3 regions of the Vibrio aquimaris genome follow, and region 2 is predicted to be linked to each of the others. Evidence: riboswitches for the same ligand, from Rfam matches in the RefSeq annotation. Region 2 holds a riboswitch; each other region holds the start of a gene.
What was found. Region 2 has a riboswitch for thiamine pyrophosphate ahead of thiC (phosphomethylpyrimidine synthase ThiC). Riboswitches for the same ligand answer to the same signal wherever they lie in the genome.
Positions count from the first base shown of each region.

Region 1 (4,290 bases), on a different replicon from region 2:
TGGGGTTTACCGCAGCCTACTATTAAATGATGTGATGTCGCGAGCATGGGAGGACATACACCAACTCCAACATCAACCGCAAGGGAAAGTATCGGTAACCGCACCTGTCGTTCATGCGATCAATGCAATCGAAAAAAGACTGAAATCCGTGACGGAATTTTGAACACCTGTTTAACCAAGATCAAGCTTCGAGATTATTTGTGACCACACACGAAACACTGTCCTACAATTGAAAAACTCATCAATAAATTGCTAGGGGGAATTAACGATGATTTCAACATTCAGAGACTACGAACTACAAGATAAAAATCACTTTCATGCACATATAGAGGTAAACCCGACTGGGCTACTAGATGTTGATATTATTGAGAACAAAGAACATCACCAAACAGAGCTTTGCAACGTAAGCTTTGAAAAACTAGCAGGCAAGACACGCTTAAAAGGCAAGGAAGCACAAAACCAGTGGCAACTCGATCTTGATGACAAGGACGCGATAGAGCTGTACCTCCTCATATCGAAAGCTAATGAAGAGTACGAGACACTAATGCGAGATCTATAACGTAAAGTGTAACTGTTGGGAAGCGTTGTATTTTTCCTGACAGTTTCTTTCTCCCAGACCTCTATCCCAATTTCGCTTTAAGGCACCAGCTCAGAATTTTATCACTCAAGCGTTCCAACTTGTCAGCAAACAGGTAGATCAACAAAACAAAAACCACAGAGCCTAAAAGATCTATCGGCCTGTGCATTCCAAACCATAATCGACTGTATGCAACTCCCATGGCCCAAGCACTTATTGCCAGAGTGAGCAAGTAACGACCATTTCGGAGAAATATATTACCAAAAAATGCCAAACAAACAGCAGCGAAAATAGTGTGTCCTGATGGAAATGAGTAGTCTCTCTCTCCCTGCCATTGAGACGTTCTCCAACCACTCACTATCCCCCCCATCTCTGCTATCACCTCATTTTTCTGCAACGAGCTCAGGTTATAGAAATGTGAAGGCTGGGGGATCAAAAGATTTTGAGTCAAAACTTCAGTGTATGGCCTAGGAATTTCAGTCAGCTGTTTAAGGGCCGACTTACAACCAAAGCCTAGAACAAGTATCAACCCTAGGTGCACTATTTTTTTTACCCGCTCGGAACGTGTTGGAATGAGTTTCCAAGAAATAGCTAACATAACGATAAGTGAAATAACAAACCCTTTGGGGCCCGCAGAAAACGTTAGGACAGTTGCGCTAAAACCTACAGGGACTGACACAGAGCTGAGTAAATCAATATCATTAACAAAGACACTTAGCGCCATTATTCCAAGAAAAAATAAGATCAGAAGTGTCACATAATATTGATTGCTAGATAAAGAATGCTTCACCACCTATACTCCGCATCGAAATCTTGAAGAGGCAAAATATTAATCGATGCACTAGGGACAATTTATCAGATCAATGTCAAATCAGTGAAAGTTCGCGCTAACATGTTAAAGCCATCACACAGTAGCATTATATTACTCAATAACTTAGAACCAATAGCCTGTTGCTGCTGAGCCAGTTCCTAGATGAACACTAAGGGTAACCGCATATCAACGAACATTGGTATGACCATCAAAAAAGTGATGAACAGGCCCTCTTCCCTGCCCAACATTAAGCAATTCGGCATGAGCAATGGCTTGCGTGATATACTGTTTTGCCAAATATATAGCTTTATGTAATCGATAACCCTGAGCCAAATAAGACGCAATAGCAGAAGATAGTGTACACCCTGTACCATGTGTATTTCGGGTTGAATGACGTCGCGAATGCAACCACTCCGTACGATTAGGTAGGATCAGTAAATCGGAACTATTTGGTGAAGATTCCATATGTCCGCCTTTTAAAAGCACAGCCTCACACTCAAGTTGGCGCAATGGCTCGATCATACTCTCTACCTGGTGTGTATCCTTAGGCTCACCTTTTCCAATAAGCACTGCTCCCTCTGGCAAGTTAGGGGTAACTAAATCGGCCATCGGCAGCAATTCCTCTCTTAATGTACTAATTGAAGAATCTTCTGTAAGTAATTGTCCGCTGGTCGAAACCATCACAGGATCAACGACTAAGTATTGGGGTTGATGTTGCTTAAGTTTATCCACAACTAACTTGATTACGCTTGAGTCCACAAGCATTCCTACTTTAACAGCGGCAACATCAAGATCACTAAATACCGCATCTAGCTGACGTTCAATGAGCTGAAGTGGTGTCGGATGAATAGCAGAAACACCAAGTGTATTTTGAGCAGTAATCGCCGTAATAACAGAACAAGCATAACTACCAGTTGCGGAAATGGCTTTAATATCAGCCTGAATACCAGCGCCTCCACTACTATCAGAACCCGCAATGGTTAATACGACTGGAGGGATGAGGTCTTGGTTTGGCATAATAGCTCCTTGTACTGGAAGTAAAGAAACGCTTTGCCAATCACTGCCACTCAACACAATATAAGCGAGCAAAGTGAGAACAGGTGCCGCTTACGCACCCGTGCAAATAGTTCCCTACGCCAGTATTAACTGAATCAGGTTCGACGGGTCCCGCAATGCGATCTCAGCTTATAATGCACCAGTCCATATAAGCTCCCCGACTATTTAAATCCAATGCTAGCAAGAAATCGAGTTCTCTAACACCCCAAACTTTATTGTGCCAACGTACGCTTCAGGCATCACACCAACATGCTATCCTATAGTAATGGCTCTCATAGGCTCAGAGGTTTTATACATGGCGCAAGAAGCTCTTTTATCTCGGATCAACGAACTGCCTCGCATTCAAAAAGTACTTCAAGATTTGCTTAACATGGTGAATGAAGATGAAGTGGATTTCGAGCAACTCTCAAAAAAAATATCAACTGATCAGGTGCTTAGCGCAAGGCTTTTGCGTATGGCTAACTCTGCACACTTTGGTGGGAATACGCCCGTCTCTTCCGTTCATCAAGCACTATTACGTGTGGGAACAGGACCGATAAGAACATTAGTCGTTGCCTCTGTACTATCGAGTGCCTTTCCTAAAGTGGAAACATTAGATCTCAACCAATACTGGATAGATACTTTTGAAGTGTCTGTCATCGCGAGTAAAATTGCTGAGCAAATGAAAGCGGACCCTCACGAAGTTTTTACTACGGGCATCCTGCATAATATCGGCGAGCTCATGATTCACACATTAGTACCTGAGGCCGCTGTACAAATAGCAACCCGAGCACAAAATGGAGAAGACGCCATATCTGTCCAAGAAGAATTGCTAAATATCAGCGCCCCAGCATTAGGTGCGAAATTAGCTAAATCATGGCACTTCCCTGCGCCTATGGTAGATGCTATCGCAAACTTCCATGAACCAAGAGACGCTGAATTATCTCCTCAAATGGCCACAACCATTCACTTGGCGCGCACTATAAATAGAGATTGGGATGAACTCATAACCGATGAGTCTAAAATGAGATACATCAATGAACATCCAGATTCTAGGCTTCTACAAATACCTGCTGACTTTGCAGCGACAATAGACAAGTTTCGTGGAAGTGGCCGTGAGTTGGCGGCACAACTCAATGCCGCCTAATCAGATCTCAAAGCGAGAACGCAGAGGTTTCCGTTGTTACTTTATCAACCATAGCGCCGCCTTGACTCCCAATCAGAGTCAAAAAAACTGTGAATTGCTGGCCTTGCTCGGTGCAAACAGAAAACTGCTCCATTTTCTTCTCACCAGGTTTTAGAAATTGCATCTTGATGTTATACACTGAGTAGCACCAGCGGCCATGACAATCTACGGTCAGAGAGCCTAATGTATCTTTCTCTGCAATCACACTGTCCGTATCAAACTTGGTATAAGGACAGACTTGGTCCGGAAGCTCAAACACGCCTGAATCAACCAGCAATGGAAAGCCGTTACTTTGGGAACGATCATGATCATCATGCTTTGCGTCATATTTCTCTGCTTCAGGGTGATGTGACCTGTTGTCAGCAAACATACGTAGGCTAAAGATGTTGACACTACGGTGGCCAGCCTGAGAATTAAGGGAATGAGCCATAACCGCCTCCTGTGATTCAAAATGCATGAATAGTCTCAATAACGCAAGCGGTGTGCCATAAATCAATCCATCATAATTTCGGAAAAGCTATTACTGTTCAAATAGATAGCTAATATGGCATTATTAACACAATCTCGCTTTCAAAATGAGTCGCAAAACAAAATAAGGTTATTAATATGTTAACGGTAATAAAGGGCGATAGTTTAATATTAGGCAAAACCATGCCATAACAACAAATCCTATGTTCCCCA
Region 1 covers NZ_CP045351.1:839,352-843,641, forward strand. Annotated here, with positions in the region: gene FIV01_RS18145 (hypothetical protein) at 269-559, shown strand; gene FIV01_RS18150 (phosphatase PAP2 family protein) at 621-1,367, opposite strand; gene thiD (bifunctional hydroxymethylpyrimidine kinase/phosphomethylpyrimidine kinase) at 1,575-2,405, opposite strand; TPP riboswitch at 2,500-2,614, opposite strand; gene FIV01_RS18160 (HDOD domain-containing protein) at 2,740-3,570, shown strand; gene FIV01_RS18165 (VCBS domain-containing protein) at 3,578-4,039, opposite strand.
Region 1: another riboswitch for thiamine pyrophosphate. It lies ahead of thiD (bifunctional hydroxymethylpyrimidine kinase/phosphomethylpyrimidine kinase); the one in region 2 lies ahead of thiC (phosphomethylpyrimidine synthase ThiC).

Region 2 (4,290 bases):
ACTGGAGCCTTTTTACTTTGTAGCTCTAAAGCAGCGGATTCAGCTTATACCCAAAGAATACGCGTGTTGGGAGTTCGAATCTCTCCACCCCTGCCATATTTAAGGCTCTAGTCTAAAGACTGAAGCCTTTTTACTTTGTAGCTCTCAAGCAGCGGATTCAGCTTATACCCAAAGAATGGGCGTGTTGGAGCTTAGAATCTCTCCACTCCTGTAACATATAGAAGATCTAGTTGTAAAACAGCAGGCTTTTCTCGACTCAACTTTTTATGCTTCATGGATGGTCGATGATTTTTGTTATACATCGATGAGAAGTATTCTTATTTATCTGTTACATTTATCGCCCTGTTGAATTCATATTCTATTATCTATGAGTATCTCTCGTCGCCAATTTGTAAAATCTGGTCTAGCACTTTCCGCACTCAGTGTTCTTCCAGCTTGTAGTTTAACTCGAACTTCCACTAATCCAGATGAATGGATATACGATCTTACGGCAGAGCCGGCTTCAGTGGAGCTTGTTCCCGGTTATACGACCAATGTGCTAGGTTTCAATGGCGAGATACCTGCTCCGACTATTCGGTGTCGTCAGGGGCAAGAGGTAACGATTCGGTTTACGAATAAACTTGATGAGCCTACAACCATTCATTGGCATGGGTTGCGAATACCTATAGAAATGGATGGTGTCCCATTTCTTAGTCAGCCCCCTATTATGCCCGGTGAAACCTTTGTATATAAATTTACCCCGCCAGATGCAGGCACATTTTGGTATCACCCTCATATGAACAGCGTTAAGCAATTAGGCATGGGCTTGGTTGGCTTGATCATTGTCGAAGAGTCAGTTCCTGTTCGGTTTGACCAAGAATACGACCTGATGCTCAAACATTGGCACCTTGATAAACAGGGGCAGTGGAAAGATCTCATGATCCCTCGCCTAAGTGCAAGAATGGGCACGCCGGGTGAATGGAGTAGTGTCAATGGCGTTCATGAACCGGTTTATCAGTTAAAAGAAAACGCAGCGACACGAATACGTATAGCTAATGTGGACAATACCTTGACCTACCCAATCGCTATTGAAGGTGCTCAAGCATGGGTCATAGCGATAGACGGTAATCCAATAGAATTCCCCTATGAGCTTTCTCAGCATAAAATTGGCCCAGGTATGAGACTTGACCTTGCTTTAATTGCTCCTAAGCAAGGAGAGCGTGTTTATGTGCGTTATATGAAGGGGCGATTCCCTTTCCCATTATGTGAGTTTGATATTGTTCATTCAGATCTGCCAGATCAGCGGTCCATTCCAAAGTTGCTCCTTAACCCTGTTCCCGATCTGGACCTTGATAATGCTCAAAAACTTGATTTTGTATTCGAATGGGAGGGGGCAGTATCACCAGTTGGCAAAAATGGTAAGTCGATGCCTAAGTTCTGGTTAACCAATAAACGAGCATGGGAGGGGATGTCAAAAGATAATATACCTGAGCCTCTTGCTTCACTTGAACTGGGTAAAACATACATTTTCTATCTAAAGAATGTTACTCAATACCATCATCCAATCCACTTGCATGGGCATACATTCACAGTATTGGAGCTGAATGGCAAAAAAGTAGAAGCCCCTTTTCATACCGACACAGTGTTGCTTGGTAAGAATGGGACGGCTAAAGCGGCATTTGTTGCCGACAATCCCGGCCGCTGGATGTATCATTGCCATGTGATTGAGCATATGAAAACGGGCTTAATGGGTTATATTGAAGTAAAGTGACTCCTGTAACTTTTTAAATCTCATGTTATTTTGCAGTGATATTACTCGATAATTTGTTACTATTGTTCGTTAACTATCCAAAGGTAACAGGTATTCTCTGGGGGGATAATGGTACAGCTTTCGATTCTTGGGTTTATTGCACTAGGTGGGGCTTTGGGGGCATGTTCTCGTTATCTTGTGACTGAGGTTTTTGTTGCCTTACTTGGACGAGGTTTTCCGTACGGAACCTTGACGGTTAATGTGATTGGCTCTTTTGTTATGGGGCTTCTCATTGCTGCATTTGAAAATGAAATGTTAGCCAGTGAACCATGGCGCCAAATTATCGGCTTGGGGTTTCTTGGAGCTTTGACCACATTCTCGACTTTTTCCATGGATAATGTTTTGCTGATGCAGCAGGGCGAGTTTTTTAAAATGGGCCTCAATATATTAGCGAATGTTATTTTGAGTATTTCTGCTGCTTGGGTGGGCTTTCAATTGATCGCCAAGCTCTAGTGACTGTCAATATTTCGCTAATTACTGTTTAACTTGGCTTGGTTTAACCAAGTCTCTTCTATATACTTTGTTTACTTGTCGGAGTGCCATAAGGCTGAGACCGTTTATTCGGGATCCGTTGAACCTGATCAGATTAGTATCTGCGAAGGGAACAAGAGAAGATATCTATACCAGCTTCAGTTCTGGTTTATCTATCAACTTGTCGAACACAGCTGTATCGTTATTGTTACTTGAAGTAACCCTATTTGGCTCTCGTTTGACACCTCTTGTCGCATCTTTCCGCCAAGCATTTTTATGACTTTTTATCTAAGAATAACAAAGCAAGGAAAAATGCTATGTCGAATCGCAAACAAGCTCGACTGGAAGCAAAACAGTTTATAGACACGCTTTCAGCTGCACCATATCCTAATTCTAGTAAAGTCTATGTTGAAGGCTCTCGGCCCGATATCCGTGTTCCCATGCGTCAAATTAAACTTTCAGATAGTTTGATTGGTGGAAGTAAAGAGAGCCCCGTTTTTGAGCCCAATGAAGCTGTTAGAGTCTATGACACTTCTGGACCATATACAGATCCTGACTACGACATCGACCTTTATAATGGTCTACCTAAGCTCAGAGAGAGGTGGATCATAGAGCGCAGCGATACTGAGCTACTAGACGATGTAAGTTCAGTCTATTCCAAGCAGCGGTTAGCGGATGAAACACTTGATGATCTTAGGTATGGGAATCTTCCTCGTGTTCGTCGAGCAAAGAAAGGTCAATGCGTTACTCAACTCCATTATGCTCGCAAGGGTATCGTAACGCCAGAGATGGAATATATTGCACTGCGCGAGAATATGGGGCGTGCAGTCTATCGAGACAAGACTTTAAACCAACAGCATCCGGGTGAAAGCTTTGGCGCTCATTTACCCAAGGATATTACCCCTGAGTTCGTGCGTCAGGAGGTAGCACAGGGCCGCGCAATTATACCTTCCAACATAAACCATCCCGAGTCTGAGCCTATGATCATTGGCCGTAACTTTCTTGTCAAAGTGAACGCTAACATTGGTAATTCATCGGTTACGTCGTCAATTGAAGAGGAAGTTGAAAAGCTGGTTTGGTCAACTCGCTGGGGAGGCGATACGGTTATGGATCTTTCCACTGGTCGCAATATTCATGAAACGCGAGAGTGGATTTTACGTAATAGCCCGGTGCCAATAGGCACGGTTCCTATGTATCAGGCGCTAGAAAAGGTCAATGGTGTTGCTGAAAGCCTGAACTGGGAAGTTATGCGTGACACCCTGATAGAGCAAGCAGAGCAGGGCGTTGATTACTTTACCATCCATGCAGGCCTTCTTTTGCGTTATGTCCCTATGACGGCTAAACGCGTGACTGGAATCGTTTCTCGTGGAGGGTCGATTATTGCCAAATGGTGCTTGGCGCATCATGAAGAAAGCTTTCTTTACACACATTTTAGAGAGATTTGCGAAATTTGTGCGCAGTATGATGTTGCCCTTTCCCTCGGTGATGGATTAAGACCAGGATCGGTTGCTGATGCTAATGATGAAGCTCAATTTGCTGAGCTGAGGACTCTTGGTGAGCTCACCAAGATAGCTTGGGAATACGATGTACAAGTCATCATAGAGGGGCCAGGACATGTACCTATGCACATGATTAAAGAGAATATGGAAGAGCAATTACATCATTGCCATGAAGCACCTTTCTATACTCTTGGACCATTGACTACCGATATTGCACCAGGCTATGACCACATTACATCGGGTATAGGGGCGGCGATGATTGGTTGGTACGGATGCGCCATGCTTTGTTATGTCACACCTAAAGAGCATCTAGGTTTACCTAATAAAGAAGACGTCAAAACTGGACTGATTACCTACAAAATAGCTGCACATGCGGCAGATTTAGCTAAGGGGCATCCCGGAGCGCAAGTTCGAGATAATGCCTTGTCCAAAGCACGCTTTGAGTTTCGCTGGGAAGACCAATTTAACTTAGCTCTAGACCCAGATACTGCTCGTTCTTTTCATGACGAAACACTACCTCAAGAGTCAGGT
Region 2 covers NZ_CP045350.1:3,099,062-3,103,351, reverse strand. Annotated here, with positions in the region: gene FIV01_RS14405 (multicopper oxidase family protein) at 368-1,750, shown strand; gene crcB (fluoride efflux transporter CrcB) at 1,859-2,242, shown strand; TPP riboswitch at 2,312-2,410, shown strand; gene thiC (phosphomethylpyrimidine synthase ThiC) at 2,578-4,290, shown strand, end outside.

Region 3 (4,290 bases), 380 kb from region 2:
TCCTCAGTGGTTGCAGGAGTTTCTTCTTCATGACCGTTGGGTGCTTGCGGTGTCTGGGACTCATGGCAAAACCACCACTTCAAGCATGCTGGCATGGATCTTAGAGGAATGTGGTTACCAACCCGGATTCTTAGTTGGAGGGGTATTAGGAAACTTTGGTGTTTCAGCTCGCTTGGGCGAAAGTATGTTTTTTGTCGTTGAAGCCGATGAATATGACAGCGCTTTTTTCGATAAGCGGTCGAAGTTTGTCCATTATCATCCTCGCACTTTGGTGATTAACAATCTTGAGTTCGATCATGCAGATATATTCGATGATCTTGAAGCGATCAAGCGGCAATTTCATCATTTAGTCAGAACGGTTCCTGGGAACGGACGTATTCTTGTACCGCAAGATACAGACATTGATGATGTACTTGAGCGTGGATGCTGGAGTGAAAAAGAAGTCACAGGTTTGCAAGGTGATTGGCGAGCAGAAAAAATGCTGGCAGACGGCTCTCAATTTAAGGTGCTTTTCCAAGGTGTTGAGTCTGGTGTGGTTAAATGGGACTTGGTCGGAGATCATAATGTTGACAATGCTCTGATGGCGATTGCTGCTGCTCGCCATGTTGGCGTTGTACCAGAGCTCGCATGTCAGGCACTGGCTAAATTTGTTAATACTCGACGCAGACTGGAGCTAAAAGGCGAGGTCAATCAAGTTCGAGTCTATGATGATTTTGCTCATCACCCAACAGCGATTGAACTTACCCTTGGTGGATTACGTAATAAGGTTGGCAGTCAGCGTATTTTTGCTGTGCTCGAGCCGCGTAGTGCTACGATGAAAAAAGGCGTGCATAAAGATTCACTGGCTGCTTCACTCGACCAAGCTGATCAGGTCTTCTTATATCAACCAGACAATATTGATTGGCCTGTTGCCGATATCGCAGAGCAGTGTCATCAGCCAGCGTATACGTCAAACAGCGTCGATGACTTGGTTGATATGGTGATAGAGCGAAGTATGCCAGGCGATCAAATCCTAGTAATGAGTAACGGCGGTTTTGAAGGCATACAAGAAAAGTTGTTGGCCAAACTTGCCGAGTAAATGAACCTAGTAGTATGAATCAAATAAACAACAAAGCGATAACATTAGCCTTTACAGGTGCGTCGGGCGCACCATACGGACTGAGGCTTCTGCAATGCTTACTAGCCGCAGAGTATCAGGTTCACTTGCTGATATCTTCTGCAGCGAGAGTGGTGCTTGCCACTGAGCATGATATGAAATTGCCCGGTAACCCCCAAGCTATCCAAGAAACCTTGGTGGAATATCTTGGGTGTGATTCAGAACAATTGCAGGTCTATGGTAAAGACGATTGGTTTTCTCCTGTGGCTTCAGGTTCTGCAGCGCCGAAACAGATGGTGGTTTGTCCTTGTTCTTCAGGCAGTGTTGCAGCAATTGCCCATGGAATGTCAGATAATCTTATTGAGCGAGCCGCAGATGTGGTCATAAAAGAGCGCGGCCAATTGATCTTGGTTGTGCGAGAAACACCGTTTTCGACTTTGCATTTGGAAAATATGCTCAAACTGTCTCAAATGGGCGTGACTATCATGCCAGCAGCACCTGGCTTTTATCACCAACCGTCTTCAATTGAAGATTTGGTGGACTTTATGGTTGCTCGAGTCTTGGATCATTTAGGTATAGAACAAAAGATGGTTCCACGCTGGGGATATGACTCTAGATAAATAGCTCAATTCCCATTACAATTCGGTCAACACTCAACGGGGAGCTGGTTATCACTATTGGTGATAAGGCTGAGATTAGGTATTGCCTAGGACCCGTATACCTGAACCAGATAATACTGGCGTAGGAATTGAGTCAAAATATTTGTGATAAATGTTTGCTCAAACCTGTGCCGCTCAATCAAGGAGAGCGAGCAGTGAAAACCCTTCATAGCACTATAGCTTTAGCGCTATTTGCATCATTTTCAGCATCATCAGCGGATAATACATTAACCGTATATACCTATGATTCTTTTGCGGCTAAATGGGGCCCTGGTCCTAAAATAGAGCAAGCATTTGAGGAAAAATGTCACTGCGACCTGAATTTTGTTGCTCTAGATGATGGTGTATCAATTCTTAATCGCTTGCGCTTAGAAGGTAAAAATAGCAAGGCAGATATCGTACTTGGCTTAGATAAGAACTTAATGCCTGAAGCAAAGAAAACTGGCTTGCTCACCAAGCATCATGTTGATACCAAAACAGTCGACTTGCCTAATGGCTGGAGTGACTCAGTATTTCTGCCCTATGATTTTGGTTATTTTGCCTTTGTATATAACAAGGAAAAATTGTCAAAGCCGCCTAAAAGCCTTAAAGAGCTAGTCGAATCTCGTGACGACCTTAAAGTCATCTACCAAGATCCGCGTACTTCAACGCCGGGTCAAGGCTTGATGTTATGGATGAAGTCTGTTTATGGCGATTCAGTCTCTCCTGCTTGGCAGCAGTTAGCGAAGAAAACAGTGACAGTGACGAAAGGGTGGTCTGAAGCCTATTCGCTATTTCTTGATGGTGAAGCCGACATGGTGCTCTCGTATACCACATCTCCGGCTTATCACTTGATTGCGGAGAATGACGCAAAGTTTGCTGCTGCGGATTTTAGCGAAGGCCATTATACCCAAGTTGAAGTTGCCGCTAAGGTCAAATCATCAAAAAATCCTCAATTGGCTGACCAATTTATGGCCTTTATTTTGAGCGATGACTTTCAATCTCTGATGCCTACGGGTAACTGGATGTATCCGGTCACAGACGTCACTTTACCTGACGGCTTTGACACTCTCACCATTCCCAATAAGGCACTAAGCCTGAATGAAGAAGAGGTGGCTCAAAACCGTAAGGCATGGATTAGAGAATGGCAAAGCGCTTTGACTTTCTAAGGGCACCTTTTGTATAAAATCCCCAAGCTAGGACTCTGGGTCGCGATATGCATCGCGGCCTTTGTTATTTGTGCCATTGGCGCATTGTTATCTTTTACTCCTTCATTAGACCTGTCACAAATATGGTTTGACCCTTATTATCGACACGTCACTAAGTTCAGTTTCTATCAAGCCTCATTATCAACTTTGTTGAGTGTTGGACTGGCTATTCCCGTTGCTCATGCTTTGTATCGAAATTCATTTGTTGGTAAGCAGTGGGTGCTCAAGCTCTTTTCCGCCACCTTAGTATTACCTGTTTTAGTTGGAATATTTGGCTTGGTGTCTATCTATGGCAATAAAGGCTTAATAGTTGAATTGCTTGATTGGATGGGGTTTGCAGCGCCATTTTCTATTTACGGCCTTAAAGGCATTTTACTTGCTCATGTATTTTTTAATTTGCCCTACGCCAGTCGACTATTACTTATGGCCCTAGAGTCTATTCCATGTGAGCAACACAAACTTTGTGCTCATCTTGGAATGACACATTGGCATAAATTTAAATGGATAGAATGGCCTAGACTGCGTCAGCAATTGCCCCATGTGATTGGTTTGGTGTTTATGCTGTGCTTTACCAGTTTTGCGACTGTAATGGCACTGGGGGGAGGCCCCAAATCAACCACCATTGAATTGGCTATCTATCAGGCGATAAAGTTTGACTTTGACTTGCAAGCAGGCGCGATTTTAGCGTTATGGCAAATGCTGTTGTGTAGCCTAATTGCTTTCTCAGTGCATCGCTTGGCAACGCCTATTTCGGTGACAGCTTCGACGCAAATAAGTGACCATTTCTCTCTATCCGCTTCGTGGAGATCTCGAGTATGGGATGGATTTTGGATTATCTTTAGCCTTTTGTTGGTGATACCACCACTGTTTATGGTGGTATGGAGTGGATTAAATGCCCAAGTGGTCAAGGTGCTTAGCGACCCGGCGTTTTGGAATGCTTTGTGGACATCGTGCAAGATAGCGCTGTTGGCAAGTGTTTTTGCTCTTTTCGCTGGCATTGCTATTTTGTTGACCAGTCGACGTTTGAGGTTGAATACCAAAGCCCGTTTTGCTGATCAAATTGAACTGATCGGAACCATTATTCTAGTCACACCAAGTTTGGTTATTGCGACTGGAGTGTTTTTATTACTGCGAAGTTTTACGGATGTTTTCAGCCTAGGTTTTGTGGTGGTGGTGATGGTGAACGCTTTGATGGGATTACCCTATGTGATCAAAACCCTATCCCAACCTATGTTGCATATTGAGCAACAATATCAATATTTGTGTGCCAGCCTTGGTATCAAAGGTTGGCAACGTTTTCGATTGATTGAGTGGCGAGCACTGCGCAGGCCACTGGCTCATGCATTTG
Region 3 covers NZ_CP045350.1:343,753-348,042, forward strand. Annotated here, with positions in the region: gene mpl (UDP-N-acetylmuramate:L-alanyl-gamma-D-glutamyl-meso-diaminopimelate ligase) at 1-1,078, shown strand, start outside; gene FIV01_RS01665 (flavin prenyltransferase UbiX) at 1,093-1,716, shown strand; TPP riboswitch at 1,744-1,861, shown strand; gene thiB (thiamine ABC transporter substrate binding subunit) at 1,911-2,903, shown strand; gene thiP (thiamine/thiamine pyrophosphate ABC transporter permease ThiP) at 2,913-4,290, shown strand, end outside.
Region 3: another riboswitch for thiamine pyrophosphate. It lies ahead of thiB (thiamine ABC transporter substrate binding subunit); the one in region 2 lies ahead of thiC (phosphomethylpyrimidine synthase ThiC).